Regions from separate parts of the Cellulomonas sp. Root137 genome, predicted to be linked through region 2. Evidence: predicted binding sites of a transcription regulator. Region 2 holds the regulator's gene; the other holds the start of a gene.
What was found. The regulator HspR, encoded in region 2, represses chaperone genes until heat shock. The targets are predictions, from matches to a motif close to AAGTTGAGTCNNNNNGACTCAACTT.

Region 1: a site for HspR is predicted at 5,939-5,963, ahead of clpB (ATP-dependent chaperone ClpB). Genes of this name have one in related genera too.

What each region holds. Positions count from the first base shown of each region.
Region 1 covers NZ_LMFG01000001.1:281,410-296,592, forward strand. The annotation lists gene ASD18_RS01290 (glycoside hydrolase family 3 C-terminal domain-containing protein) at 1-427, shown strand, start outside; gene ASD18_RS01295 (hypothetical protein) at 489-1,052, shown strand; gene ASD18_RS01300 (TetR/AcrR family transcriptional regulator) at 1,054-1,710, opposite strand; gene ASD18_RS01305 (PQQ-binding-like beta-propeller repeat protein) at 1,840-3,297, shown strand; gene clpB (ATP-dependent chaperone ClpB) at 3,302-5,896, opposite strand; gene ASD18_RS01315 (alpha/beta hydrolase) at 6,006-6,941, shown strand; gene ASD18_RS01320 (ion channel protein) at 6,913-8,181, opposite strand; gene ASD18_RS01325 (cation diffusion facilitator family transporter) at 8,183-9,178, opposite strand; gene ASD18_RS01330 (VOC family protein) at 9,281-10,063, shown strand; gene trmB (tRNA (guanosine(46)-N7)-methyltransferase TrmB) at 10,075-10,815, shown strand; gene ASD18_RS01340 (LysR substrate-binding domain-containing protein) at 10,812-11,576, shown strand; gene ASD18_RS01345 (APC family permease) at 11,670-13,199, shown strand; gene ASD18_RS01350 (DUF5997 family protein) at 13,200-13,589, opposite strand; gene ASD18_RS01355 (glycogen/starch/alpha-glucan phosphorylase) at 13,701-15,183, opposite strand, start outside.
Region 2 covers NZ_LMFG01000001.1:1,006,799-1,021,981, forward strand. The annotation lists gene dnaK (molecular chaperone DnaK) at 1-457, shown strand, start outside; gene grpE (nucleotide exchange factor GrpE) at 454-1,014, shown strand; gene ASD18_RS04855 (DnaJ C-terminal domain-containing protein) at 1,089-2,054, shown strand; gene ASD18_RS04860 (heat shock protein transcriptional repressor HspR) at 2,057-2,479, shown strand; gene ASD18_RS04865 (aminotransferase class V-fold PLP-dependent enzyme) at 2,718-3,896, shown strand; gene ASD18_RS04870 (hypothetical protein) at 3,905-4,381, shown strand; gene ASD18_RS04875 (ATP-binding cassette domain-containing protein) at 4,453-5,430, shown strand; gene ASD18_RS04880 (ABC transporter permease) at 5,430-6,257, shown strand; gene ASD18_RS04885 (BTAD domain-containing putative transcriptional regulator) at 6,286-9,456, opposite strand; gene nrdH (glutaredoxin-like protein NrdH) at 9,902-10,144, shown strand; gene nrdI (class Ib ribonucleoside-diphosphate reductase assembly flavoprotein NrdI) at 10,244-10,660, shown strand; gene nrdE (class 1b ribonucleoside-diphosphate reductase subunit alpha) at 10,630-12,777, shown strand; gene nrdF (class 1b ribonucleoside-diphosphate reductase subunit beta) at 12,809-13,783, shown strand; gene ASD18_RS04910 (hypothetical protein) at 13,848-14,276, opposite strand; gene ASD18_RS20985 (DUF2510 domain-containing protein) at 14,459-15,183, shown strand, end outside.

The DNA.
Region 1 (15,183 bases), 730 kb from region 2:
CAAGGCGTTCGCCAAGGTGGCGCTCGAGCCCGGGGAGTCCCGCGCGGTGTCGTTCACGCTGGGCGCCCGCGACCTGTCCTACTGGCACCCCGGCCTGCACCGCTGGGTGGTCGAAGGCGGCGAGTTCGTCATCGAGGTCGCCGCGTCGTCGCGTGACCTGCGCGGATCGGTGTCGCTGCAGATCGAGGGCGAGCCGCTCTGGGGCGAGCTCACGCCGATGTCCACGATCGAGGAGTGGCTCGCGCACCCGGTCGGCGGTCCGCTGCTGCGGGCCGCATTGGTGCCGCCGGAGGACATGGGCCCGCTCGACGAGACGATGCAGGCGATGATCCAGCAGATGCCCGCCAAGGTGATCGCCGACTTCGGCCTCTCCGGCTTCGACCGCGAGACGCTGGACACCCTGGTGGCCAAGGTCGCCGCGGGCTGACGCCCAGCGCCGCGAGAACGGCACGTCACGCTGCCGTTCTCGCGGCTGGGACACTCGTGCGATGGACCTGGACGCGGTGCTCGCCCGGTTGGACGCCGCCGGGGTCTGGTTGGACCCCGGGCTGAGCGCCGACGAGCTCGCCGACGTCGAGCGGCGGTTCGGGTTCACGTTCTGCGCCGACCACCGCGAGCTCCTGACGCTCGCCGTGCCGGTCGGTGACCGCTGGCCGGACTGGCTCGACGAGGACGAGTCGTCCCTCCGAGCGCAGCTGGCGTGGCCGGTCGACGGGGTCGTCGTCGACGTCGTCGAGAACGACTTCTGGCCGGCGTCCTGGGGTCCACGACCGGCCGACGAGCGCGAGGCGGCGGCCCGCCTGCACCTCGCAGAGGTCCCGACGATGGTCCCCGTGTACTCGCACCGCTACCTGCCGAGCGGTCCCGCGGCGCAGGGGACGCCCGTCTTCTCGATCTACCAGACGGACGTCATCCACTACGGCTCCGACCTGGCGGACTATCTCGAGCGGGAGCTCCTCGGCCGGTCATCGCCGGTGCCCGCGCCGGACGCCTCGCTCAGGGTCCCGTTCTGGTCCGACCTGGTGGACGGCGTCGACCCCGCCGACCTGTAGGTCAGTCGGACAGCAGCGCCGCGACCTGGGCGCGCAGGGCGGCCGCCATGTCGGGACGGTCATCCGGGGTGTCGGCGGCGAGCAGCCACTGGATCTGCATGCCGTCCATCACCGCGACCGTGAGGCGCGCGGCCATGTCCGGGTCGATGCCGGGCCGCAGCCGGCCTTCGTCGCGCCGACGCTCGAACTCGGCCGTCGTGGACCCGACGACCGTGCGGTAGCGGGCCTGGAAGAACGCGTGCGCCGGGTGGTCCGGCGACGTCGCCTCCGCGGAGAGGGTCGCGAACAGCTCGACGATCCCGGGGCGGGCCGCGTTGCGCTCGACGATCCTCGCGAGGGCGTCGAAGTAGTCGTGCCCCGCGTCGAGGTCGGCCTGGAACGCCGCCTCGTCCACCTCGTCACGCCGCTCGAGGACCGCGGCGAGCAGTACGGCCTTGCTCGAGAAGTGGTGCAGCAGGCCGGGGTGGGAGATGCCGACGCGGGAGGCCACCTCGCGCAGGGAGGCCGTGTGGTAGCCGACCTCGCCGAACAGCAGCATCGCCGCGTCGAGGATCTCCTCGCGGGTCGCGCGGCCCTTGGCGTAGCCTCCGGCGCGCGCGGAGGACGCAGCGCTCGGCGTGGCGGGCGTCGTCCGTGCGGTCGTGACCTCGGTCGTCATGCCGCCCAGGATGCCACGCCCGCCAATGCCGACCAGATGGTCACCAGGGCTGCTTGAGCCCACGAGGGAGCCCCGCCGCGGAGATCGGGAGCAGGCCCGAGCGCCCTCACAGGTCGATAGCATCCGACCATGCCGCGCCGCGCCGCCCTCGTCCCGGTCGAGCTCGTCGAGGACAGCCAGCCCGAACCGACGACGCCCACGATGCCCGTCCGCCGCTCGCGCCGCCCCCTGCTCTGGTTGCTGGTCCCGGTCGTGGCGGTCGCCGTGCTGGCCGGCGCGCAGCAGGTGAGCGAGGCCATGGCGCGGGCGGCCGACGCGCGCGTAGCCGCACTGCCGGGCGCGATCGACCCGCTCGGCGACGGCATCGACGTCGTGTGGCGCTCCGACCCGATCGACCTCCCGCTCGCGTACGGGCTCGTGGCGCAGGAGGCGCTGCACGGCGTCGTCGTCGGACCCGACGGGTCGCTGACGTACCGGTCCGTCGACCTCGTGACGGGGGCCGAACGGTGGTCCGCCGACCTCCGCGGCCCGGACCCGGCACTCGTCGACCCGCTCAACACCACCCGCACCCGTTGCCAGCCCTGGGGCGCGGACCTCGCCGACCCGACGCAGGTCGTGTGCCTGGTCACCGACGTCTACCTGGGTCAAGCCGGCACGGGCGAGGCGGGCCGCGTCGCCTCGCAGTCGCGGCTGCGCGTGCTCGACCTGGCCGACGGGCAGGCGCTGGCCAACCGCGCGATCGCCCCTGTCGGCTCGATGGCGGTGCTCCCGGGCCTCGTCGCGACCGGCACCGTGGACGCGGCGAATCACCTGCTCGTCGTGGCGACCGACCCGCTCACCGGTGCGGAGCTCTGGCGGTACCGCGGCGCCGGACCCCTGCTCGGAGCCACCCCACCGCCGCCGGACGTGGCCGGGCTGGGTGGCCTCGTCTTCGTGGCCACCAGCACCGCCGACAGCCCGATGCTGCTCTCGGCCACGGGCGAGCGCATCCCGGTCGACGCCGCGACCAACGGCTGGGCGGGGACGGAGCAGGGCTGGCTGACGCTGCAGCGGCTCGAGGCGGGCCGCAACGACCCCGTCACCACCGTGTACCGGCCCGGCGAGCCACCGGTGGAGGTGGACGGGACGTTGCTGGACCGCAGCGTCGACGACGGCAGCGTGCCGGGCCTCGAGGTGTCGACGGGGCAGGCGTTGTACGGCTGGGACACGAGGACGGGCGCCCGGCGCTGGGAGGCCGACGTGGACGTCGCACCGGTCTTCCGACCGTCCGTCCTGGTGATCGAGGGGGTCGTGTACGTGGCGGGGTTCGACGACATCGTCGCGCTCGACGCGCGGACCGGCGACGTGCGGTGGACGTTCCCGCGCCAGGTCGGCAGCTACCGCGGGGAGCTGCTCACCGACGGCGCGCACATCCTGCTCGTCGACGCGCCCAGCGACGGCGTCGGGACCGGCTACGTGACCATCGTCGACCGTCGGGACGGCACCTTCGTCCACCGCCTCGCCCTCCCGGCCGGCGTCCGGGACGTCTTCTCCGCCGGGCGCCGGCTCGTCGACGCCGGATCGCAGGAGATCGCCGGGCTCGGCTGAGGAGTCACCGCCCGCTGGTGACCGTCAGGCCCTCGGCGCCCCGGTCGACCGCGACGACGTCCCCGTCCTTGATCTCGCCCGCGAGGATCTGCCGGGCCAGCCGGTCGCCGATCTCGCGCTGCACCAGCCGGCGCAGCGGACGAGCACCGTAGGCCGGGTCGTAGCCCTCGATCGCCAGCCACTCGCGCGCGGCCGGCGAGACCTCGAGCGTGAGCCTGCGGTCCTTCAGGCGACGACCCAGCGCCGCCACCTGCAGCTCCACGATGTGCCCGAGCTCGTCCAGCGACAGCGGGTCGAAGAGCACCACGTCGTCGAGCCGGTTGAGGAACTCCGGCTTGAACGCGGTCCGCACCGCTGACATGACCGCCTCGCGCTTCTGCTCGTCGGACAGGAGGGGGTCCACCAGGAACTGCGAGCCGAGGTTCGACGTGAGCACCAGGATCACGTTGCGGAAGTCGACCGTGCGCCCCTGGCCGTCGGTGAGGCGACCGTCGTCGAGCACCTGCAGCAGCACGTCGAACACCTCGGGGTGCGCCTTCTCCACCTCGTCGAGCAGGACCACCGAGTACGGCCGGCGCCGGACGGCCTCGGTCAGCTGACCGCCCTCCTCGTACCCGACGTACCCGGGGGGCGCGCCGACGAGCCGGGCGACCGAGTGCTTCTCGGCGTACTCGGACATGTCGATGCGGACCATGGCGCGCTCGTCGTCGAACAGGAAGTCCGCGAGCGCCTTGGCCAGCTCGGTCTTGCCGACGCCGGTGGGCCCGAGGAACAGGAACGAGCCCGTGGGCCGGTCAGGGTCGGACACCCCCGCACGCGCGCGCCGGACCGCGTCGGACACCGCGGCGACCGCGGGACGCTGCCCGATCAGCCGCTCGCCGAGCACGTCCTCCATCCGCAACAGCTTGGCCGTCTCACCTTCGAGCAGCCGGCCGGCGGGGATGCCGGTCCACTGCGCGACCACCTCGGCGACCTCGTCGGGACCCACCTTCTCGGCGATCATCGGCGGACCGTCGGGGGCCGCGTCGACCGAGGCCTCGTCGGCCTCGGCGGCCGCGATCTGCTCCTGGAGCGCGGGCAGCTCGCCGTACTGGATGCGGGCTGCACCGGCCAGGTCGCCCTCGCGCAGCAGCCGCTCGGCGTCCGAGCGCAGGGCGTCCAGGCGCGCCTTCAGGTCACCGACCAGGTTGTGCCCGGCCTTCTCCTTCTCCCACCGCGCGGTCAGCGACGCGAGGTCCTCGCGCCGGTCGGCCAGGTCCTTGCGCAGGCGCGCCAGCCGGTCGGCCGAGGCGGGGTCGTCGGACTCGGAGAGCACGACCTCCTCCATCTCGAGCCGGGTCACGGCACGCTGGAGCTCGTCGATCTCGATCGGCGACGAGTCCAGCTCCATGCGCAGCCGGGACGCGGCCTCGTCGACCAGGTCGATGGCCTTGTCGGGCAGCTGCCGGCCGGTGATGTACCGGTCGGACAGGGCCGCGGCGGCGACCAGGGCGGAGTCGGCGATGGTGACCTTGTGGTGCGCCTCGTACCGCTCCTTGAGCCCGCGCAGGATGGCCACGGTGTCCTCCACGGACGGTTCGCCGACGAACACCTGCTGGAACCGCCGCTCGAGCGCGGGGTCCTTCTCGATGCGCTCGCGGTACTCGTCCAGCGTCGTCGCACCGACCAGGCGCAGCTCGCCGCGCGCCAGCATGGGCTTGAGCATGTTGCCCGCGTCCATGGCGCCCTCGGAGCCGGCACCCGCACCGACGACCGTGTGCAGCTCGTCGATGAACGTGATCACCTCGCCGTTCGAGCCGGTGATCTCCGCGAGCACCGCCTTGAGCCGCTCCTCGAACTCACCGCGGTACTTGGCGCCGGCCACCATCGCGGCCAGGTCGAGCGCCACCAGCTTCTTGCCGCGCAGCGACTCGGGCACGTCACCGGCCACGATCCGCTGGGCGAGCCCCTCGACCACGGCGGTCTTGCCGACGCCGGGCTCCCCGATGAGCACCGGGTTGTTCTTGGTGCGACGGGAGAGCACCTGCACGACGCGACGGATCTCGGCGTCGCGGCCGATCACCGGGTCGAGCTTGCCGTCGCGGGCGCGCTGGGTCAGGTCCATGCCGTACTGCTCGAGCGCCTTGTACGTGCCCTCGGGGTTGGGCGTCGTGACCCGCGCGGAGCCCCGCACGGCGGGGAGCGCGGCGGCGAGCGCGTCACGGGACGCACCCTGCGCGCGCAGCGCGTCGGCGACACCGGACTGGCCGGTGGCGAGCCCGAGCAGCAGGTGCTCGGTGGAGATGTAGTCGTCGCCGAGCGAGCGCGCCTCGGCGGACGCGGCCTCCAGCGCGGTCGACGTCGGGCGGGACGCCGACGGCTGCGCGACGGTGGAGCCGCTGCTGGAGGGCAGGTTCACCAGCATGGCCCGGACGGCCCGTCCGAGCGCGCCGCGGTCCGCGCCGACGGCGTCGAGCAGCCCGTTGGCGACGCCGCCCTCCTGCTGGAGGAGCGCGTTCAGCACGTGCGCGGGCTCGAGCTGCGGGTTTCCGGCGGCCGACGCCTGCTGGATGGCGTCGCCCAGGGCCTCCTGGGACCGGGTGGTGAACTTGTCGTCCACGTGACCTCCTGTGTTCGTGTCTGCTTGTGGCAACCACCGCCAGAGTTGAGTCTATTCCGCTCAAGTCTGCGAGCCACCCCGGACGCTACCCCCGTGCGACGATCACGCCATGACCGACGACGTGCTCGGGCCCGGCTGGACCGCACAGACGCTTCCGCTGCGGCCGGACGGGCGGAGCCCCGACCCCGTGGCCACGCTCGTGCACCGCACCGGTTCTCCGAGCCGACGCGCTCTGCTCTACGTGCACGGGTTCGTCGACTACTTCTTCCACACGCAGTTCGGCGACGCGCTCGCCGCCCACGGCTACGACGTCTACGCGCTCGACCTGCGCGACTACGGGCGCTCGATCCGCGACGGCCGGCCGCCCAACCACGTCACCGACCTGGGCGCGTACGCCGAGGAGATCGACGCCGCCCTCCGGATCATCCGCACCGACCACGACGAGGTCGTCCTGCTGGGTCACTCGATGGGCGGGCTCGTCACGTCCCTGTGGGCGGACGCCCGCCGGGGCGAGCACCTCATCGACGCGCTGGTGCTCAACAGCCCGTGGCTGGACCTGCGCGGCTCGTGGTTCGAGCGCACGGTGTTCACCGCCGTGCTGGACGGCGTCGGCAAGGTCGCCCCGGACCTCCCTGTGGGCAAGATCGGCCCGTTCTACGGGCGCGCCCTGCACGAGGGCACCGGCGGCGAGTGGTCGTACGACCTCGCGTGGAAGCCGCACGACGGCTTCCCGGCCCGCGCCGGGTTCGCCCGGACCATCCGTCGCGGCCACGCTCGCGTCGCCCGCGGCCTGGACATCGACGTCCCGGTCCTGGTCCTGGCCTCCGACGCCTCCGGCCCCGACGACGTCTGGCACGACGCCCTGCTGACCACGGACTCGGTGCTGGACGTCGCGGACATCAAGCGGCTGGCCCCGAACCTCGGGCCGGACGTCACGTTCGTCGAGATCCCCGGCGGCACGCACGACCTGGCCCTGTCCCCCGCGCTGGCCCGCGACACGTACGTCGCCGAGGTGCTCAGGTTCCTGGACGCGCGTCTGGGCTGACCGGGTCCAGCAGCGGCGGCCGGTTGGTGACCACCAGCCAGGCCGCGAGCGTGGCGAGCACCAACCCGACCAGCAGCGACACCTGGGGCACCACGGCGACCGCCATGAACAGGCTCAGCCAGCCGTTGCGGGTGGCGGCGACGACGATCCCGACCACCGCCGCCCCGACCGCGAGCGCCAGCGGCACGGTGTCCCAGGCGGTGTGCACCGCGAACCCGAGCGCGACGCCGACGAACAGCGCCGGGAAGATGCGCCCGCCACGGAACCCGGAGGTGGCGGCCACCAGCAGCGCGGCCAGCTTGATGCCGGCCATGGCCAGGAACCCGAGGGCGGTCGTCGTGGCGGCCAGCCCCGGCAGCTCCTGCATCTGCGACAGCCCCTTGAACAGGGTCACCTCGCCGCCGAGCGCGCCGAGCAGGCCCAGCAGCAGGCCCCCGGCCGTGAGCATGAGGACCGGGTGGCCGATCCGCAGGAACAGCCGGTGCATCGGCACGAACAGGTACACGGCGACGAGCCCGACCGCGGCGGCGCCGACGGCGATGACGATCGCGTAGCCCAGGTCCTCCAGCCCGCCGTAGGTGTACGCGGGGACCTGCACGGAGAGGTCCAGGTCCTCCAGCTGGAGCATCGTGAGCGCCCCGGCGGTGGCCGCGACCAGCGGCGCGAACAGCCGGTCCCACAGGGGGATGCGTCGGTCGCCCGCGTCCAGCTCCGAGAGCAGGAGTGCGGCGGCGACGGGCGTGCCGAACATCGCGCCGATCGTGCCGGACACCGCGATGGCCAGCCACACGTTCGCCTTGACCTTCGGCAGGAAGCGCAGCCCGAGCGCCACCGCGAGGCCCACGTTGATCCCGATGATCGGGTTCTCCGGCCCGAGGCTCACGCCGCCCGCGAGCATGAGGACCAGGGCGAGGGCCAGCCCCGGCAGCACCCGCAGGCCCAGGGGCGCGGCGACCAGCTCCTGCGTCGCCGGGTCCGGGCCCGCGTGCCCCGGCACGTAGCGGATGACGAGCCCGATGAGCAGACCGATCGCGGTGAGCACCCCGATGATCCAGAGCGCGGAGTTCCGGTCCACGCCGACCGCCGCGCTGAGGTCGTCCCAGATCCAGCCCTCGAGCAGCCCGGCCAGCCGGCTGAGCGCGTAGAGGGTCAGCGCACAGCCGATCCCGACGATCGCCGCGGGCACCGCGAGCCGCAGCAGGCTCAGGACCGGCACCCGGAACTCCTGCTCGGTCGCCATGTCAGAGGCCCGGGTCCTGCGGCTCGGACAGGGAGAGCGTCGCGCCGACCACCGCGGGCGTCGCCGAGATCCGCCGCTCCAGCGACGCGAGCACGTGCGACGCGTCGTCCTCGGCCATGTTGCCCGCGAGGTCCACCGCACCCACCAGGTAGATCTGCCGCGCACCGACGAACTCGAGCCGCAGCTCGGTGACCCGGTCGATCTCCGGCAGCTCCAGCAGGGCACGCACGGCCGCGGCCTGCAGCCTCGGGTCCACGGCCTGGCCGACGAGGAACCGCCGGTTGCGGTCGATGAGCACCACCGCGACCACGGCCAGCAGCACCCCGACGAGGATCGAGCCCACCGCGTCGGGGACCGGCGAGCCCGTCACCTGGTGCAGCGCGATGCCGACGAAGGCGATGAGGATGCCGACGAGCGCCGCCGCGTCCTCGAAGAACACCGCGCGCACGGTCGGGTCGGACGTCTCCAGCACGTGCTCGAGCACGTCCCGGTCCTGCCGCGCCGCGGCGCGCTTCACCTGGCGCGACGCCTGCACGAACGAGATCCCCTCGAGCACCGCGGAGACCCCGAGGACGACGTAGGCGATGCCGAAGTTGCTGGCCGGCTCCGGGTGGATGAGCTCCTGGATGCCGTGCGTGATCGACACCCCGGCGCCTACGGCGAACAGTCCGATCGCCGCGAACAGCGACCAGACGTACACCTCGCGGCCGTAGCCGAGCGGGTGGCTCGGGTCCGGCGCCCGTGCGGCACGGCGCTGCGCGATGAGCAGGAAGACCTCGTTGCCGGCGTCGGCCCACGAGTGCGCCGCCTCCGCGAGCATCGACGCCGCCCCCGTCATCACGGCGGCCACCGTCTTGGCGACGGCGATGAGCAGGTTGGCGCCGAACGCGACGACGACGGTGAGCGTGCTCTCGCCGTGGGAGCCCTCGGTCGACCCCGCAGCGGACACCACGGCGACGGGCGCTTCCGTGGGGTCGCCCGCGGCGGAGGGTGCCATGAGACGTGACTAGCACAGGCAGCGGGTGATGTCTCCCCCACAGGACGCGTTCTGGCTGGTCGCCCGCGTGCGGCCACCGCGGCAGGGGTGTTGGGTGAGCGCATGACGACCCACCGCGAGGCCTGGCCCACCGGCACCCCGGCGTGGGCCGATCTCACGGTGCCGGACCTCGCCGCCGCGCGCGCCTTCTACGGTCCGCTGTTCGGCTGGGAGTTCGAGGTCGGCGGTCCCGAGGTCGGCTCGTACACGCAGGCGTTCGCCGACGGGCGCCGCGTCGTCGGGCTCGGGGAGCCCATGAGCGAGGATCCCGCCCCGCCGCCCGCCTGGTGCGTGTACCTCGCCACCCAGGACCTCGCCGCGACCGCCGACGCGATCGCCGAGGCCGGCGGGAAGCAGGTCGTCGCGCCGATGCCGGTCCTGGACCTCGGCCGCATGGGCATCTTCGTCGACGCCGCCGGGGCCGTGTTCGGGGTCTGGCAGCCCGGCGCGCACACCGGCTGGGACGTCGTCGAGGAGCCCGGCTCGGTGGTCTGGTCCGAGGTCATGGTGCACGACCAGCCCGGAGCCGTCGCGTTCTACGAGCGGGTGTTCGCCTACGACGTCGAGGACCTCAGCGCCCCTGGCTTCGCGTACGCGTCGGTGTCCGTCGGCGGCGCACCCGTGGCCGGCGTCGGTGGCTACGGCGCGCAGGCCGGGGCCGACGCGCCCGCCGCGTGGACCCTGTACTTCGGCGTGCCCGACACCGACGCGTCGGCCGCGCGCGTCACCGAGCTGGGCGGCACGGTGGTCAGCCCGCCGACGGACTCCGCGTTCGGGCGCATGGCGATCGTGGCCGGGCCGTTCGGCGAGGTCTTCGCGCTGATGGGGCCGACGGCCGACGCCTAGGCTGGACCCTCGTGACCCTCCCGTCCGACGCGTTCCGGCTCGTGGCGTCGCGGCCGCACGAGCCGCTGCGCACGTTCCACCCGCGTCGCGCTCCCCTGGGCCCCGAGCGCGAGGACGCCCTGCGGCACCTGTGGCCGCGGCTCGGGTTCTCGGTGCACGACGCGGGCTCGCCGATGCCGCCCTCCCCGGACGGCACCCTGGACACGGTCGCCCTCTTCGGGCGGTCGGCGCCGGTGGTGCTGGAGATCGGGTCGGGCATGGGCGAGACGACGACCGCGATGGCCGCCGCCGACCCCGCGCGGGACTACCTGGCGGTCGAGGCGCACCTGCCCGGCGTCGCGAACCTCCTCGGCCTGGTCGACCGCGCGGGGCTCACCAACGTCCGGGTGGCCCACGGCGACGCCCTCGACCTCGTGCGGACCGCCGTGGCCGAGGAGTCGCTCGACGCCGTGCACGTGTTCTTCCCCGACCCGTGGCCCAAGGCCCGCCACCACAAGCGCCGCCTGGTGCAGCCGTCGCACGTCGCGCTCCTGCGGTCGCGCCTGCGGCTCGGCGGCACCCTGCACTGCGCCACCGACTGGGCGGCGTACGCCGACGCGATGCTCGCCGTGCTCGCCGCCGACCCGTCCCTCGAGAACACCGTCGACGCGTTCGTCCCCCGCCCGCCGCACCGGCCGGTCACCAAGTTCGAGCGACGCGGCCTCGACCTGGGCCACGAGGTCCGCGACCTGGTGTTCCGGAGGATCCGATGACGTTCCGCATCCTGCTGGTCCCCGGCGTCAACCCCGACCGCTGGCTGCGCGTCTGGCAGCAGCGGCTGACGGACGTCCCGGTCGAGCTGGTGCACGCGCAGCCCGACGAGGCCGTGACGGTTCTGCGGTCGGGCGGCGCCGACGTCGCCCTGGTCCGGCTGCCGGCCGTCGGCGACGACCTGTCGACCATCCCGCTCTACACCGAGTCCACGGTGGTCGTCGTCCCCAAGGACCACGTGTTCAGCGTGGTCGAGGAGATCGACGCCGCGGACCTCGACGACGAGCTGCTCGTCGTGCCCCTCGACGACCAGCTGCGCTGGGCCGACCACCCTGGGACCGCCTTCGCCGGCGACCCCGTGCCGACCACGGCCGACGCGGTCGAGCTCGTCGCCGCCGGCGTCGGGGTGCTCGTCCTGCCGCAGTCGCTCGGGCGCCTGCACCAGCGCCGCGGGCTCGTCGCGCGGACGGTGCGGGACGCGCCCGGCTCCGCGGTCGGGCTGGCGTGGGTGACCGACCGGTACGACGACCTGACCGAGGAGTTCATCGGCATCGTCCGGGGTCGCACCGCGACCTCGTCGCGCGGCCGGGGCGCCCCGGCGCCGGAGGCGGCTCCGCCGAAGCCCCGCGGCGGCGCGTCGGGCAGGGGCGGGTCCGGCAAGAGCACGTCGGGCAAGGGCGGGTCCGGCAAGAACGCGTCAGGCCGCACGTCGCCGGCCAAGGGCTCCGCCACGCCCCGCGCACGCAAACCCCGCCCCCGCTGACCCGCCTCACCCAGCGAGAACGGCCGGCCCCGGGGCCCGCGGGAGTAATGTCCGGATCCGGGGGTACCGCGACGACGCGAGCCGGGAGGTCCGATGAGCAGCGCCCTGACCGACGAGTCCCCCGCACCGGCGAAGGGGCTGAGCTCCGGCAGCCTCGGGCTGTGGGGCAACACCGTCATCGGCCTCGCCAGCACCGCCCCCGCGTACTCGCTCGCGGCGACGCTCGGCTACGTGGTGCTGGCGGTCGGCGAGAAGTCCCCCGCCATGTTCCTCATCGCGTTCGTGCCGATGCTGCTCGTCGCGATCGCGTACCGCGAGCTCAACTCCGTCATGCCGGACTGCGGGACCACGTTCACGTGGGGCGCCAAGGCGCTCGGTCCGTGGGTCGGCTGGCTGGGCGGCTGGGGGCTGGCGGTGTCCGGGATCATCGTGCTGGCCAACGTGGCCGAGGTGGCCGCCGTCTACTTCCTGCGCGCGTTCGGCCTCGACGAGGTGGCCGAGAACCGCATCGCGGTCCTGCTCATCGGAGTCGGCTTCATCGCGGCCATGACGTGGGTGAGCTACCGCGGCATCCTGGTCAGCGAGCGTCTGCAGAACGTGCTCGTCGTCTTCCAGTTCATCGTGCTCGGGGGGCTGAGCATCCTGGCGCTCTGGAAGGTCTACGGCGGCACCGCCGGACCGCAGGCCGTGCTCCCGGAGTGGTCCTGGTTCAGCCCGGCCGGCCTGTCGTCGTCGGCCATCGCCGCCGCCGTGATCCTGTGCATCTTCATCTACTGGGGCTGGGACGCGTGCCTGGCCGTCAACGAGGAGACCAAGGACCTCGCGCGCACCCCCGGACGCGCCGCGGTGCTGGCCACGGTCATCCTGCTGGTCACCTACTGCCTCGTCGCCGTCGCCGTGCAGGCGTACGCCGGGTTCGGCACCACGGGGATCGGCCTGAACAACGAGGCCAACATCGACGACGTGGTCACCGTGCTGGGCGGTCCGCTGCTCGGGCCGGTGATGGCGTTCATCCTGCTGCTGGTCATCGCGGTGTCCGCGACGGCGTCGACCCAGACCACGATCCTGCCGACCGCCCGCGGCACCCTGGCGATGGCCGTCTACAAGGCCGTGCCGGAGCAGTTCGCGCGCGTGCACCCCGTGTTCAAGACGCCGTCGTTCTCCACGCTGGTCATGGGGATCACCGCCGGCGTCTTCTACATCGTGCTCAAGCTGCTCAGCGAGGACGCCCTGTTCGACTCGATCGCGTCGCTGGGCCTCGCCGTGGCGTTCTACTACGCCGTGACTGCGTTCGCGTGCGTCACGTACTTCTGGCGGTCCATCTTCCGCAGCGCCCGCAACTTCTTCCTGCGCGGCCTGTTCCCGCTGCTCGGCGGCGCCGGGATGGTGTGGGCGTTCGGCATCTCCGCGCGCGACATGCTGGACCCGGACTACGGGTACACGAGCTTCGGCGGGGTCGGCGGCGTGTTCGTCATCGGCGTCGGGATGCTGGTCCTCGGGGTGCCGCTGATGGTCGCGTGCGCAGCGAAGCTGTCCCTGCGTCCGTACTTCCGCGGGGAGTCCCTCAACCGCGACACCCCGGTGCTGGTGCCCGACTTCGAGCCGCCGCGCGGAGGCCTCTGATCAGGCCTTGCCGGTGGCGGCCTTGCGGTCGGCCTCGGCCTTGCGGTCCGCCTCGCGCGACTCCTGCAGGCGCTCCTCGAGCCGGACCTGCGCGGCGATCTCGCGCTCGCGGACCAGCCAGTTGGGCGGCTCGGCCTGCAGCGCCTCGATCTCCTCGGTGGTCAGCGGGTCCGTGATCCCGCCACGGGCGAGGCCGCTGATCGAGATGCGCAGGCGGCCGGCGATCACGCTGCGCGGGTGCGGCCCGTCGCGACGCAGGTCCACCAGCCACTGCGGGGGCGTGCGCTGCAGCTCGGTCAGCTCGTCGCGCGTGATCATCCGGTTCTGGAAGTCCTCCGGCGTGGCCGGCAGGTACACGTCGAGCTTGGCGGCGGCGGTCGACGCCTTCATCTCCTGGGACTTCTTCGCGGGTGTCACGCGACAAGGGTAGGCCCCGGCACCACGTCACAGCGTCCGAGGAAGTGAGCGCTCTGGCAGCCACTTCCTCGGACGCTGCGCGTGTCAGCGCTCGGGCGGGACCGGGTGGGTGTGCCAGATGCGGTCGATGTAGTCGCGCATCGAGCGGTCGGAGGAGAAGAAGCCGGACCGCGCCACGTTGAGCACGGCCGACCGCGTCCACGCCTCGGTGTCCGCGTACGCCTCGTCGACCCGGGCCTGCGCGTCGATGTACGCCTGGTAGTCGGCGAGCACCAGGAACCGGTCCTCCGACAGCAGGTTGGACACGATGGGCTCGAACGTCGTCCGGTCGCCGCCGGAGAACGTGCCCGACGCGATCAGGTCGAGCGCGTGCCGCAGCGAGCGGTTCTCCTCGTAGTACGACGTGGGGTGGTAGCCACGGTCGACGATGTCCGCGACCTCCGGCTCGAGCAGCCCGAACAGGAAAAAGTTGTCGTCGCCCACGAGCTCGCGGATCTCGACGTTCGCGCCGTCGTCGGTGCCGATCGTCAGGGCACCGTTGAGCGCGAACTTCATGTTGCCCGTGCCCGACGCCTCCTTGCCGGCCAGCGAGATCTGCTCCGACAGGTCCGCCGCGGGGATCAGCTTCTCCGCGAGCGTCACGTTGTAGTTGGCGGGGAACGCGACCGTGAGCCGGCCCTGCAGCGCGGGGTCGTTGTTGATGGTGCGGCCGACGGCGTTGATCAGGCCGATGGTCTGCTTCGCCATCTTGTAGCCCGGGGCGGCCTTGGCACCGAACGCGAAGGTGCGCGGCGTGACGTCCTCGATCTTCACGGCGCCGGACGTCACCTGGTCGTACAGGGTGACCACGTGCAGGAGCTTGAGCGTCTGGCGCTTGTACTCGTGCAGGCGCTTGACCATCACGTCCAGCATCGTGTCCGGGTCGATCGCGATGCCGTCCCGCTCCGCCAGCACGTCCACCAGCCGGAGCTTGTTCGCGCGCTTGACCTCGCGGAACGCCTGCCGGAACTCGGCGTCGTCGGCCAGCGGCTCGAGGTCCTTCAACCGCTCCAGGTCGGTGACCCAGCCGTCACCGATCGCCGCGGTGACCAGCTCGGACAGGCCCGGGTTGGCCAGCCGCACGAACCGCCGGGGCGTGACGCCGTTGGTGACGTTGGTGAACTTGTCCGGGAAGTAGTCGGAGAAGTCGTGCAGCACCTTGTCCTTGAGCAGCTGCGAGTGCAGGGCGGCGACGCCGTTCACCTTCGAGCCCGCCACGGTGGCCAGGTACGCCATCCGGACGGCCCGCTCGGGGTACTCGGCGATGATCGACATGCGGCGCACGCGCAGCTCGTCGTCCGGGTAGGCCTCCCGGAGCTCGGCCATGAAGTCCTCGTTGATCCGGTAGATGATCTCGAGGTGGCGCGGCAGCAGCTTGCCCAGCAGGTCCACCGACCAGACCTCGAGGGCCTCCGGCAGCAGGGTGTGGCAGGTGTACGCGAAGCACTTCTGGGTGACCGCCCAGGCGTCGGCCCAGTCCCAGCCCTTCTCGTCGACCAGGATCCGCATGAGCTCCGGGATCGCGATG
Region 2 (15,183 bases):
CACCAACAAGGAGCAGTCGATGACGATCACCGGCGGCTCGGCCCTCCCCAAGGAGGACATCGAGCGCATGGTGCGCGAGGCCGAGGAGCACGCCGCCGAGGACAAGGCGCGTCGCGAGGAGGCCGAGACCCGCAACACGGCCGAGCAGCTGGTCTACTCGACCGAGAAGCTGCTGGTCGACAACGCGGACAAGCTGCCCGACGACGTCAAGACCGAGGTCCAGGCCGCGGTCGGCGAGCTCAAGACGGCGCTCGAGGGCACGGACATCGACGCGGTCAAGGCCAAGCACTCGGCCCTGCTCGCGGCCAGCCAGAAGATCGGCGAGGCGATCTACTCCGCCGAGAACATGGCGGGCGCTGCGCCGGCCGACGAGCAGCCGACGGCTGACGCGTCGTCCGACGAGGACGTCGTGGACGCCGAGATCGTCGACGACGAGGACGAGGCGGCGTCGAAGTGACGTCCGGTACCGAGGACGCCGACGGCGACCTGACGCCCGAGGAGCAGATCCTCGCCGACGCGGAGTCCATCGCGGCCTCCGCCGAGGAGGAGGTCGTCCTCGAGGGTCTCGTCGAGGCGGAGAAGCTCGCGGCGGAGCGTCTGGACGAGCTCCAGCGCTCCAAGGCGGCCTACTACAACCTCGAGCAGCAGTACTCCGGGTTCGTGAAGCGGTCGAAGGCCGACGCCCTCGCCGCCCACGACCGCGGGGTGCACGAGATCGTCGAGGCGCTGATCCCGGTGCTCGACGACATCGAGCTGGCCCGCCAGCACGGCGACCTCACCGGGCCGTTCCTGCCCATCGCGGAGAAGCTCGACGCGACCCTCGGTCGCTTCGGGGTGACCCGCTACGGCGCGGTCGGGGAGCCGTTCGACCCCGCGATCCACGAGGCGCTCATGCACTCGCACGCCCCGGACGTCTCGGAGTCGACCGTGCAGATGGTGCTCCAGCCGGGGTACCGCACGCCCGACCGGATCATCCGGGCGGCCCGCGTCGCGGTCGTGGACCCCGAGGCGTAGAACACGGGTAGCGTCCGGGCAACGAGCAGGTCGTTGCCCGGACGCTGCTCCACAGACTCAAGGAAGGAGGCGGCGTGACCGGTCAGGACTGGCTCGAGAAGGACTTCTACTCCGTCCTCGGCGTGCCCAAGGATGCCGACGCCGCCACCATCAAGAAGGCGTACCGCAAGCTCGCGCGCCAGATGCACCCGGACCACAACCCGGGCGACGCCAAGGCCGAGGCCCGGTTCAAGGACGTCGGCGAGGCCTACGCGGTTCTGTCCGACACCGAGCAGCGCGGCCAGTACGACCAGCTGCGCGCCATGGCGGGCGGCCCGCGCTTCACGTCGGGTGGCCGCGGCGGCGCCGGGTTCGAGGACGTCTTCGGTGGCATGTTCGGCGGTCAGCAGGGCGGCGGTCGCGTCCGGTACACGAATGCGCCCGGCGGCGCCGCCGGCTTCGAGGACATCCTCGGTGGGCTGTTCGGCAACGCGGGTGGCGGGTTCGCCCCCGGTCCGCAGCAGGGGGCCGACCTGGCCACCAGCGCGACCCTCCCGTTCCGGCAGGCGGTCGAGGGATCGACGGTCTCGCTCGTGGTCGAGGGCCGGACCGTGAACGCCCGCATCCCCGCGGGGGTCCGAGACGGCCAGAAGATCCGCCTGCGCGGCAAGGGGCGCCCCGGCGACCGTGGCGCCCCCGCGGGCGACCTGGTCATCACCGTGCGCGTCACGCCGCACCCGGTGTTCTCCCTCGACGGCGACAACCTGCGCATCACCGTGCCCGTGGCCTTCGACGAGGCCGCGCTGGGCGCGACGATCGAGGTGCCGACGCTCGACGGGTCCACCGTCCGCGTCCGCGTGCCCGAGGGCACCCCGTCCGGGCGCGTCCTGCGCGTCAAGGGCAAGGGCGTCCCCGGCACCAAGGGCGACCTGCTGACCACCGTCCAGGTCGTCGTGCCCCAGCGGCTCAACGGCGCCGCCCGCGAGGCCGTCCAGGCGTTCGGCATCGCCACGTCCGGTGAGGACGTGCGCGCGGACCTGCTCGCCGCGGCGAAGAAGTAGACATGGCCGGCGAGGACGCCAAGGTGTACGTCATCTCGGTCGCCGCCGAGCTGGCCGGGATGCACCCGCAGACCCTGCGCCAGTACGACCGCCTCGGACTGGTCAGCCCCAGCCGCGCGAGCGGCCGCGGGCGCCGGTACTCGCTGCGGGACATCGCCACCCTGCGCGAGGTGCAGCGGCTGTCCCAGGACGAGGGCGTCAACCTGGCGGGCATCAAGCGGATCCTCGAGCTCGAGGCGGAGCTCGAAGGCTTGAAGCGGCAGATCGAGTACCTGCGCGCGTTCGTCGACCCCGGCCGTCGCATCTTCACCGCCGACCCCCGCGGCGACGTGGTCGCGGTCAACCGCACCGCCAGCCGCAGCCGCCGCCCGACGACGACGGCCGACCGCGCCGCGGTCGTCCTCTGGCGCCCCAGCTCCCGCTGACCCCCCCGCAACGTCCGCACTCGATGGGCCCGGAACCCCCACGAGCGCGGACGTCCCGCACCACCACCCCGCAACGTCCGCACTCGAGAGGCCCCGAGCCCCGACGAATGCGGACGTCCGCAGATCCGGTCGCTGGGGCGCTCGATCCTGCGGACGTCCCCGGGGGAGCAGGCGCTCGGGGCCACTTCCGCGGGAGTGGCCATGGGTCGATGACGATCGGCTGCCTACACTCGGCGCCGTGACGATCGACCTCGGCATCGACCTCGACAAGGCTCGGCGCGACACGCCCGGCATCGACCACGTCGCTCACCTGAACAACGCCGGCGGTGCCCTGCGCCCGAGCGTCGTGACGGACACGGTGATCGCGCACCTGCGGCGTGAGGCGGAGATCGGTCCGTACGAGGCGGAGGCCGAGTCGCAGGACCGTGTCGCGGCGGTCTACGGCTCGGTCGCGCGGCTGGTCCACGCCCAGCCCGACGAGATCGCCCTGGTGCAGAGCGCGACGGCCGCCTGGAACGTGGCGTTCTCCTCGCTCCCGCTCGCCACGGGGCAGCGGATCCTCACGGCGCGCACGGAGTACATCAGCAACGCGATCGCCCTGCTCCAGGCCTGCGAGCGCACGGGCGCCACCCTCGAGGTCATCGAGGACGACGAGCACGGGCAGGTCGACCTGGACCAGCTCGAGCGCCGGCTCGACGACGACGTCGCCCTCGTCGCCCTGACGCACATCCCGACCGGGGGAGGCGTCGTGAACCCGGCGGCGGAGGTCGGTGCCCTGACCCGCCGGGCGGGCGTCCCGTTCCTGCTCGACGCGTGCCAGTCGGTCGGCCAGCTCGACGTCGACGTGACCAGGCTCGGCTGCGACCTGCTCGCCGCCACCGGTCGCAAGTTCGTGCGCGGTCCCCGCGGCACCGGCTTCCTCTACGCATCCCGTGCCATCACCGAGCGCCTGGTCCCGCCCGTCCTCGGCCTCGGCGCGGCCACCTGGACGTCGCCGACGACCTGGGAGGTGGTCCCGGGCGCCCTGCGCTTCGAGACGTGGGAGCGGTCGATCGCCGACAACCTCGGGCTCGGCGCGGCGGCGGACTACGCGCTCGCGATCGGGCTGCCCGCGATCGAGGAGCGGGTCACGGCGCTCGCGGACCGGCTCCGCGAGGAGCTCGCGCACACCCTCGGGGTCACCGTCCGCGACAAGGGAGTGCGGCGTTCGGGCATCGTCACGTTCACCGTCGACGGGATGCGGGCCGACGACGTCCGCGCCCGCGTCGCCGCTGCCGGCGTGAACGTGAGCGTCACGCGGATCTCGTCGGCCCAGCTCGACTACGGCGTCCGCGGCCTGACGGAGGTCGTCCGCGCGAGCCCGCACTACTACACGTCCGACGACGAGCTGGACCGCCTGCTAACGGCGCTCCGATGATGTCCACCGTGAGCAGGCTTGAGGTCCTCCGGATCCGCCACAACTCGCGGCTGCTCGTCAGATTCCTGCGCGAGCACGGGATCGATGCGGTCGCCGTGGAGGACGACGACGTGGCCATGATCCGTACCGCGTGGTCGCCGTTGGATCACTCGCTTACCCGGCCTGATCTCGACGCCTTGACGGTGCTCGACTCAGAGATCGAAGGGGGAGGCCTCGGGCGCGCGATGGAGTGGCTTGCCGGCTATCCGGCGATGACATGGAACGTCGTCTCCGTCCCCGAGCGGGAGATCGGCAAAGGCTCCGGCGTCGAGGGTCTCGTGCACGTCGACCGGGAAGATCGCGATCGAGTGGTGACGCTTTGCGTCGGTCGCTGGCGATGGGTCACCTGCTACCGGAGTGACGGAGCAGCGAGGCTCATGATCGCGGACGATCCTCCCGACCCCATCTGGGCGGCCGCGCGGGTCCTGCGGGGCTCTGACTCCTAGCTGGTCGCGCGCGTCGATCCGTGTCAGCGCCGTGTCGGTGGGGTGTCAGCGCGCTCCTCCAGCCTGGAGGCATGACACACGACCTGGTGATCGAGGCAGAAGGCCTCGTCAAGCACTTCGGCGAGACGAAGGCGCTCCAAGGCGTCGACCTCGCCGTCCCACGCGGCACCGTCCTCGGCGTGCTCGGCCCCAACGGCGCCGGCAAGACGACCGCGGTCCGCATCCTGTCCACCCTCCTCGTCCCCGACGCAGGCCACGCCCGCATCGGCGGCTTCGACGTGGTCAAGGACGCGGAGCGCGTCCGCCAGTCGATCGGCCTCACGGGCCAGTACGCCTCCGTCGACGAGGACCTGTCGGGCCGGCAGAACCTCGTCCTGTTCGGCACGCTGCTGGATCTGGGAAGGGTCGGCGCCCGCGCCCGCGCCGCCGAGCTGCTCGAGTGGTTCGACCTGACCGCCGCGGCGGACCGGCCCGCCAAGACCTACTCCGGGGGCATGCGCCGCCGCCTCGACCTCGCGGCGAGCCTCGTCGGCCGCCCGGACGTCATCTTCCTCGACGAGCCGACCACCGGCCTGGACCCCGCCAAGCGCGAGGACATGTGGGACGTGGTCCGCTCGCTGGTCACCGACGGGTCGACCGTCCTGCTGACCACCCAGTACCTGGAGGAGGCGGACGCGCTGGCCGACGAGATCACGGTCATCGACCACGGTCGGGTCATCGCGCACGACACCCCCGAGGGCCTCAAGCGGATCGTCGGCGGCCAGACCCTCGAGGTCCGTCCGTCGGACCTGACCCGCATGGCGGAGGCCGCGACCATCCTCGGTCAGGTGACCTCCGGGTCGGCGCCCGAGGAGATCCGCAAGGGCGTCCTCGCGGTCCCCGTGCGAGACGACTCCGCCCTGACCGCCACGGTGTCCCGGCTGGCGAGCGCCGGCATCGGCGTCACCGAGCTGTCCCTGCACCTGCCCAGCCTGGACGAGGTGTTCTTCTCGCTCACCGGCCGCACGGCCTCCGAGGACGACACCACCATCACGAAGGAGGTGGCCTGATGACCACGCTCACCGAGCACCGTTCCCCGCGCGCAGTCCCCACCTCGGCCGCCGCGGTCGTCCGCAAGCCGTTCCCGCTGGTCCGGCACTCGCTGTCGCTGGCCAAGCGGAGCCTGATCAAGACGTGGCGGACGCCCGAGGCGCTGATCGACGTCACGCTCCAGCCGGCGATCTTCCTGGTGATCTTCGTCTACATCTTCGGCGGTGCGGTGGCGGGTGACACCCACGCCTACCTGCAGTTCCTGCTGCCGGGCATCCTCGCGCAGACCATCGCGACCGGCGCGATCGCCATCGGCGTGAACCTCAACACCGACCTGGAGAAGGGGATCTTCGACCGGTTCAAGTCGCTGCCCATCCCGCGGTCCGCGCCCCTGATCGGTGCGGTGCTGGGTGACGTGGTCCGGTACGTCATCGTCACGGTGATGACGCTCGGCATCGGCTACCTGATGGGCTTCCGGATCCTCACCGACCCGCTGAGCGCCGTCGCGGGCTGCCTGCTCGCCGTGGTGTTCGCCCTGTCCCTGTCCTGGGTGTCGGTGTTCGTCGGCATGAAGGTCCGGACCTCCGGCGCCGTGCAGGGCATCATGTTCCTGATCATCATGCCGCTGAGCTTCGCGTCGAACGTGTTCGTCCCGGCGGGCACGCTGCCCAGCTGGATGCAGACGTTCGTCGCGTGGAACCCGCTGACCCACCTGGTCGCCGCGATGCGCGGACTGTTCCTCGGCACGCCGATGGGCGAGAGCGTCTACTGGACGCTGGCCTGGTGCGTCGGGCTGGTCGCGGTGTTCCTGCCGCTGGCCATGCGGGCCTACCGCCGCAAGGTCTGACGACGACCGGGTCCGGGAGCGCCCCACCTCAGCCGAGGTCGGCGGTCAGCTCCCGGACCCGGTCGGCCGCGGCCGCCGACGACCGTTCGCGCCACGAGGCCAGCAGGCGCTCGCGGTCGTCGTCGTCGCCGAGGGCAGCGGCCAGCGGTCCCTCGATCTCCAGCTGGAACATCATCACGAGGTTGGCCCCGAGCCGGACGCCCGCCGCCCACAGCTCGCGGGCGAGCTCGGTGTCGCCGCGGTGGGCCGCCAGCTCGGCGACCCCGAGCCCGAACGACCCCAGCACCGGCATGTCGGTGGTGACCCGGGCCTCGGGCGCGGCGACGGTGATGAGCTCGACCGCCGTGGCCACCGACGCGTCCGCGGACGACGGCTGCATGGCGGCCACCCGCAGGTGCACCACGGCGGTGGCCACGCGGAACGCGATGCGCACCTGGGGCACGGTCACGGTCATCGAGGCCACGATCGCCGCTGCGGCCTCCGCGCTGTCGAGCGCTTCCTGGGCACGCCCGGCCCGGCAGGCGACGTGCGCGAGCCCGAGCAGCGCCTGGGCGGCGTCGCCGTCGTCCACCTGCGTCGACGTCGTCACCTCACGGAGCCGCGTCAGCGCGTCGTCGTCCCCGCCGAGCGCGCGCTGCACGTCGAGCATCACCCGGATGCTCCGCACGTCCTGCATCGCCCCGACCAGCTCGAGGTGGCGCAGGCTGCGGATCAGCCAGTCCTGCGCGTCCGGTTCCCCGCGAGCGCTCTGCCACTGCCCGACGCCCTGCGCGGCCATGCCCATGCCCCAGTGGTCGCCGATCGACTCGAACGCCCGGTAGGCCGCGCGCGCGTCGGCGCTGGACGTCTCCGGGTCGCCGGCGTTCTCCCGCGCGGCGGCTCGCATGAACAGCCCGAGACCGTGCAGGAAGCCGTCGTCGTCGGCCGCCAGGCGCTCAGCGGCGGCGTAGGTGACGGACGTGTCGGTCGAGGCGAGCGCCGGCATGGTGGCGACGAGCGCGGCGAAGCGGGGGGACACCTCGGAGGGGCGCTCGGCGGTCAGCAGCCGCAGGGCCCGCCCGCCGAGCGCCACCAGCCGCTGGGAGACGGTGACGCCGGCGTTCACCGAGGAGAACAGGCAGGTCGCCGCCAGACGGTCGGCGTCGGGCAGCGGGCGGCCGGACGCGATCCCCTGGTAGATCGGGGAGGCGCGGCGGGCGGCGGGGTCGTCGGCGAGGAGCACCCGCTGCCCCCACTCGATGACCTCGAGGTGCAGGCCGCGCACGCTCCACAGGTGGAACAGGGCGGCGGTGATGTCGACCGCGCCCACGGGATCGTCGTGCTCGACGGCCCAGCGCAGGGCGGCGAGGAACGTCTCCTGCTCGGCGGCGCACTCGTCGAACGCGCCTATCTGGGCGGAGCCGACGAAGCCCGCGGAGAGCCGCACGGACTCGGCGGCCGACCAGCGCACCAGCCCCGTCATCGCGTCCACACGCCTGCCGGAGGCGTCCAGCCGTGCCTCTCCGTACTCCCGGACGGTCTCGAGCATCCGGTAGCGCGCGGGCGCGCCGTCGTGCTCGTCGAGCGTCAGCAGCGACTGCTCGACCAGGGTGGCCAGGCCCCGCCGGACGGCGGGCGCGGGCGCACCCGCGACGGCGACGGCGGTCTCGGCGGTGAACGGGGCGGGGATGACCGCGAGCCGCTGGAACAGGTCGCGGTCCGGCGGGTCGAGCAGCTCGCGGCTCCAGTCGACCATCGCCCACAGGCTCGCGTGCCGTTCCGGCAGGCCCCGGAGCGCGTCGTCCAGGAGCGCGAACCGGTCGCTCAGGCCGACGAGCACGTCCTCGACCGTCATCGCCCGCAGCCGGGCGGCGGCCAGCTCGAGCGCCAGCGGCAGGTTGTCCAGACGGTGGCACAGCTCGCGCGCCCGCTCGGGCTCCCAGCCGACGGTCGCCCGTCCGGCGCGCGCTCGGGACTCCAGCAGCTCCAGGGCGTCGGCGTCGGGAAGGGCCAGCAGGCGGTGCACGGACTCGCCCACGAGGCCGAGCGGCGCGCGGCTCGTCGCCAGCACCGCGACGTCGGGCGACGCGACGGCCAGCAGGTCGCCGACGACGACGGCCGCCGCGTCGAGCACGTGCTCGCAGTTGTCGAGCACCAGCAGCCCGTCGAGGTCCGCCGCAGCGAGCCGCAGGCGGTCCTCGGGGGAGAGGAGGCGGCGCTCGGCGGGCACGTCGGTCCGGGTCGCGGTCGTGTCGGACCCGCCGATCGCTACCAGCACCGCGGGCAGCACCTCGGCGGGTGCGCGCAGACCGGCCAGCTCGACCACGCGGACGGGTCGACCGGCCCCGACCGCGCGGCGGGCCACCTCGCCTGCCAGGCGCGTCTTGCCCGCCCCGCCCGTGGCCACGACGGTGACCAGCGCCGACGTGCGGAGCTCCTCCTCCACCTGGGCGATGTCCCCGTCACGACCGACCAACGGGGTCGCCGCGCGGCGCCAGGCCGGCGGGAGCGCCGCGACGACCCGGGGAGCGGCCGCGCCCAGCTCGCCCCGCAGCAGCGCGAGGTGTGCCTGCGCGACGACGGGCGACGGGTCGGTGCCGTAGCGGTCCGCGAGCTCGGTCCGCACCCGGTCGACGACCTCGAGCGCCTCGGCGTCGCGACCCTGCGCCGCGAGCACCCGGACCAGGAGGGCCACGAGCGGCTCGTCCGGCGGGGTGCGCAGGGCGAGCCGGCGCAGGTCGTCGGCCACGCCGTCCACCTCGGCGAGGGCCAGCCCCGCCTCGGCCAGGACGGAGACGACGCCGCCGAGCAGGCGGGTGGTCGCCGGGTCCGCGAGGTCCGGGACCGCCGGGAGGAGCGTGCGTGCCTCGCGCGCCAGGTCCCGCGCCTGCGCTGCGTCCCCCGCCTGCAGCGCGGTCCGGGCGCGCGTCAGACGGGACTCGGCGTCGTCGACGTCGATCTGCAGCCCGTCGGTGGGCAGCCGGTAGCCGCCGGGCGCGGCCTCGACCGGGAAGCCGAGGCGGCGGGCGCGCGACACGAGGGCCTGCACGGCGCCGGCGGCGTCGTCGGGCGGGAGGCCCTCCCACACGACCTCGACGAGCGCGACCGACGACACCGCGCGGCCGCGGGCGTCGAGCAGGGCGCCGACGAGCGCCGCGAGGCGGTCGCCGCGGACGGCCCGGCCGTCGACGGCGAGCCCTCCGAGCGTCGTGATCTGCACGCGAACAGCATCCCTCACGGCCGACACGCCCCGGTCTGGTGCAGGTCGCCAAATCCGTCTCTGGCGTGTCGTGCCGGGCGTTCCGGGCGAATCGGACGGGTCGGGTGTGGACTGCCGTGTGGACCGACCTGTGGGCACCGAACGGGTGCCTGTGGACGCCTGTGCACGGCCCTGCGAAGACGCTGGTCGGGGGCCGTGTCAGTGGTCGGCGGTAGCCTGGAACTTCTCCACAGGGTGAAGAATGACACGCTTGTCACTACAACCCCTAGTGGTCCATTGCGTGTGGGACCCCTAGGTGTAGTGTCTAGTCACGACGCAGTGCAGAACCTTCTCGTCAGGCTCAGCACCTCGTCCGGCCCGGAGACGGGCCCTTCAACTTCAGGAAAAAGCTTCGCGAACGCTCCGGGGGGAGCGTGCCGCAGACAGACCACACGGGGAGCCCACCATGACGATCACGGTCTACAGCAAGCCGGCGTGCGTGCAGTGCAACGCGACCTACCGCGCGCTCGACAAGCTCGACGCCGAGTACACGGTCGTCGACATCAGCGAGGACGCCGACGCGCGTGACTACGTCATGTCGCTCGGTCACCTCCAGGCCCCCGTCGTGATCGTCGACGGCGAGCACTGGTCGGGCTACCGCCCGGACCGCATCAAGGCGCTGGCCGACCGCCTGGCCGCCGTCGCCTGACGAGCTCCCCGGATCGGCGCCGGTCTCGACACCGCGCCGATCCGGCGGGTCTTTTCGCGCCCGCACCACCGCACGACCCGAGCTGAGGGGAACCGACCGATGAGCTCCCTGATCTACTTCTCCTCCGCCTCGGACAACACCCACCGCTTCGTGCAGAAGCTCCGTCTGCCGGCCGAGCGCATCCCGCTCCGGCCGTCGGACCCGTTCCTGCGCGTCTCCGAGCCGTACGTGCTGATCGTGCCGACGTACGGCGGAGGGAACGAGGGTGGAGCAGTACCCCGGCAGGTCATCAAGTTCCTCAACGACGAGGACAACCGTGCGCTGATCCGCGGAGTCATCGCGGCCGGCAACACGAACTTCGGCGAGGCCTACTGCATCGCGGGGGACATCATCGCGGCCAAGTGCCACGTCCCCTACCTGTACGGGTTCGAGCTCATGGGAACGCAAGAGGACGTCACAGCCGTCCGCGAGGGATTGGGAAGATTTTGGCAACGACAGTCGCAGATACCCGCGTAGAGCTCTCGGGACTGGATTACCACGCCCTCAACGCCATGCTGAACCTCTATGGCGCGAACGGTGAGATCCAGTTCGACAAGGACCGTGAGGCGGCGCGGCAGTACTTCCTGCAGCACGTCAACCAGAACACGGTCTTCTTCCACGACCTCAACGAGAAGCTCGACTACCTGGTCGAGAACAAGTACTACGACCCCGAGGTGCTGGGGCAGTACGACCGGACGTTCATCAAGACGCTCTTCGAGTACGCGTACTCCAAGAAGTTCCGCTTCCAGACGTTCCTCGGCGCGTTCAAGTACTACACGTCGTACACGCTGAAGACGTTCGACGGGAAGCGGTACCTCGAGCGCTTCGAGGACCGGGTCTGCATGGTCGCCCTCGCCCTCGCCGAGGGGAACCAGGACTTCGCCATCTCCCTGGTCGACGAGATCGTGTCCGGTCGTTTCCAGCCGGCCACGCCCACGTTCCTCAACCTCGGCAAGGCGCAGCGCGGTGAGCCCGTCTCCTGCTTCCTGCTGCGCATCGAGGACAACATGGAGTCGATCGCGCGCGGCATCAACTCCGCCCTGCAGCTGTCCAAGCGCGGCGGCGGCGTGGCCCTGCTGCTCAGCAACATCCGCGAGCACGGCGCGCCCATCAAGCACATCGAGAACCAGAGCTCCGGCGTCATCCCCGTGATGAAGCTGCTCGAAGACTCCTTCTCGTACGCCAACCAGCTCGGTGCTCGTCAGGGTGCCGGCGCGGTGTACCTGCACGCACACCACCCGGACATCTTCCGGTTCCTCGACACCAAGCGCGAGAACGCCGACGAGAAGATCCGCATCAAGACCCTCTCGCTGGGCGTCGTCATCCCGGACATCACGTTCGAGCTGGCCAAGAAGAACGAGCCGATGTACCTGTTCTCGCCGTACGACGTCGAGCGCGTCTACGGGATGCCGTTCGCGGACATCAACGTCACCGAGAAGTACTACGAGATGGTCGACGACGGGCGGATCAAGAAGACCAAGATCAGCGCCCGCGAGTTCTTCCAGACGCTGGCGGAGCTGCAGTTCGAGTCCGGCTACCCGTACGTCATGTTCGAGGACACGGTGAACCGGGCCAACCCGATCGCCGGCAAGATCACGCACTCGAACCTGTGCTCGGAGATCCTGCAGGTCTCGACCCCGTCGGAGTACAACGAGGACCTCTCGTACAAGACGGTCGGCCGGGACATCTCCTGCAACCTCGGCTCGATGAACATCGCCCTGTCGATGGACTCGCCCGACTTCGGCAAGTCGGTCGAGGTCGCCATCCGCGCCCTGACCGGCGTCTCCGACCAGACGGACATCGAGTCGGTCCCGTCCATCAAGCGCGCCAACGCCGGCGGCCACGCCATCGGCCTCGGCCAGATGAACCTGCACGGCTACCTCGCCCGTGAGCGCATCTTCTACGGGTCCGACGAGGGCCTCGACTTCACCAACATCTACTTCTACACGGTGGCGTACCACGCGATCCGTGCGTCGAACCTGCTCGCGCAGGAGCGGAAGCAGAAGTTCTACGGCTTCGAGGACTCCAAGTACGCGACCGGCGAGTACTTCGAGAAGTACATCGCCAAGGAGTGGAAGCCGAAGACCGCTCGCATCGAGGCGCTGTTCGCCGAGGCCGGCGTGCGCATCCCGACGCAGCAGGACTGGGCCGACCTGGCCGAGCTGGTCAAGGAGCACGGCATCTACAACCAGAACCTGCAGGCCGTGCCGCCGACGGGCTCGATCTCGTACATCAACCACTCGACGAGCTCGATCCACCCGATCGCGTCGAAGATCGAGATCCGCAAGGAGGGCAAGATCGGGCGCGTCTACTACCCGGCGCCCTTCATGACCAACGACAACCTGGAGTACTACCAGGACGCGTACGAGATCGGCTACGAGAAGGTCATCGACACCTACGCCGAGGCCACGCAGCACGTCGACCAGGGCCTCTCGCTGACCCTGTTCTTCAAGGACACGGCCACCACCCGTGACCTGAACAAGGCCCAGATCTACGCCTGGCGCAAGGGCATCAAGACGATCTACTACATCCGACTGCGCCAGCTCGCGCTGGAGGGCACGGAAGTCGAGGGTTGCGTCTCGTGCATGCTCTGACCCCCGTCCTGACCACGAAGGAAGCACTGCGATGAGCGAGAAGCTCAAGCTCGTCAGCCGCGTCTCGGCCATCAACTGGAACCGGCTGGACGACGACAAGGACGCCGACGTCTGGGACCGCCTGGTCGGCAACTTCTGGCTGCCGGAGAAGGTCCCGGTGTCCAACGACGTGCAGTCGTGGGCCACGCTGACGGAGGAGGAGAAGACGCTCACCATGCGCGTCTTCACCGGCCTGACCCTGCTGGACACGATCCAGGGCACGGTCGGCGCCGTCTCGCTCATCCCCGACGCGATCACGCCGCACGAGGAGGCCGTCTACACGAACATCGCGTTCATGGAGTCGGTGCACGCCAAGTCCTACAGCTCGATCTTCTCGACGCTGTGCTCCACCAAGGAGATCGACGAGGCGTTCCGCTGGTCGGAGGAGAACGCGAACCTCCAGCGCAAGGCCGAGATCGTCATGGAGTACTACCGCGGCGACTCGCCCCTGAAGCGCAAGGTGGCCAGCACGCTGCTGGAGTCGTTCCTGTTCTACTCGGGCTTCTACCTGCCCATGTACTGGTCCAGCCGCGCCAAGCTCACCAACACGGCCGACCTGATCCGCCTGATCATCCGCGACGAGGCCGTGCACGGGTACTACATCGGCTACAAGTACCAGAAGGGCCTCGAGAAGCTGTCGGCGGCCGAGAAGGCGGAGATGAAGGACTACACCTTCGAGCTCCTCTTCGAGCTGTACGACAACGAGGTGGAGTACACGCAGGACCTCTACGACGGCGTCGGCCTGACGGAGGACGTCAAGAAGTTCCTGCGCTACAACGCCAACAAGGCCCTGATGAACCTGGGCTACGAGGCGCTGTTCCCGCGCGACGAGACCGACGTCAACCCGGCGATCCTGTCGGCCCTGTCCCCGAACGCCGACGAGAACCACGACTTCTTCTCCGGCTCGGGCTCCTCGTACGTGATCGGCAAGGCCGTGAACACCGAGGACGACGACTGGGACTTCTGACCCCGTCGCCCCACGCACGCGAACGGCCGACCCCCTCGGGGGTCGGCCGTTCGGTCGTTCCGGATCAGACGCGCGGGTCGGTGCGCGGCTGCTCGGCCGGCACGGCGGGGTCGACCCCGCGTGCGGTGCTGGGCTGCTCTGTCGCCACGTCGGGGTCGATGCGGTCCGCGGTGCTGAGGCGGTCGTCGAGCTCGGAGCGCGCGCCGGTGGCCTCCGCGCTGCGCGCCCGTGCCTCGTTCTGCAGCGCGGCCGCGTCGGCGGCACGGGCGTCGGCCTCCGCCTGGGCGAGGCGCGCCTGCGCGTCCAGGCGTGCGGCCTCGGCCTCCCGCCGCTGGACCTCGACCTGGTCGAGGGCGGCCTGCTCGCGAATCTTCTGGGCCTTGGCCCGCTCGGCCTCGGCGCGACGGTTGCCGCGCTGACGGCTGAGCATGACTGCTGCCACGATCACCAGCACGACGACGATGGCGACGATGATCCAGCCGGTCACGTCCATGGTGCTCCTCCTCGGGATGGGTTCCCCCCTGACGGCATTCGACTGCCGTCCGGGACCGGCCGCAACCGGTGAGGAGCCGTTCGACCGTTCCCGGTCCCGTCGGCTCAACTCGCCGTCCGATCGGGCCGATCCTGTTCTCGGCGGCGCGCACCGTGCCCGAACGACGTGCCGAGGGAGCAGATGTGACGGGAGCACCGGCGGGGTGGTTCCCCAGCCCGGACGCGGTCGGCACGCTCCGCTGGTGGGACGGTCTGCGCTGGACCGACGAGGTCCGGCCCTCGATCGAGGACGCGCCGACGACTCCCGAGCTGTGGATCCCGCAACCCCGGGCCGGCGCGGAAGCCGAGCAGACCGGTCGCACCGGTGTCCCGCTGCTGGGGTCCGCGCGGTACGCGTACGGCGCCCCGGGAGACGTCGACGCGACCCCGACGTCCGTCCCCGTCTCGTGGCCGGCCCCGGCGGCTGGTCCTCGCCCGTCCGGTCAGATCGACGCCGACGCCCGGCAGGTCGGCAGAACCGTCAGGAGCCGCAGGCCCGTGCGCGTCGGGGACCTCCTCGCGATCCCCAACCTCCTGATCGGGATCCCGTTCCTCCTGATCGGGCTGAGCGGCGTCCCGCAGATCGTCGCGACGCAGGTGGGCGTCGGTGAGGCCTCGATGCAGGGGACGGTGGTCGACCTGCACCTGTCGACCAGCGACGACGGCGGTCGGATGTGCTCGGTCGAGGCCGAGTTCGTCGTCGACGGTGCCGTCTACGCCGCGCGGGCCGACTATGCCCGGAGCACGTGCCCGGCCATCGGCGCGGAGACGCGCGTCATCTACACGACGGCGAGCCCGGGTGACGGCGAGGCGCGGGTGCCGGACGAGACGGGCACCGCGCTGGAGCTGGCCGTCTTCCCTGCCGTCGG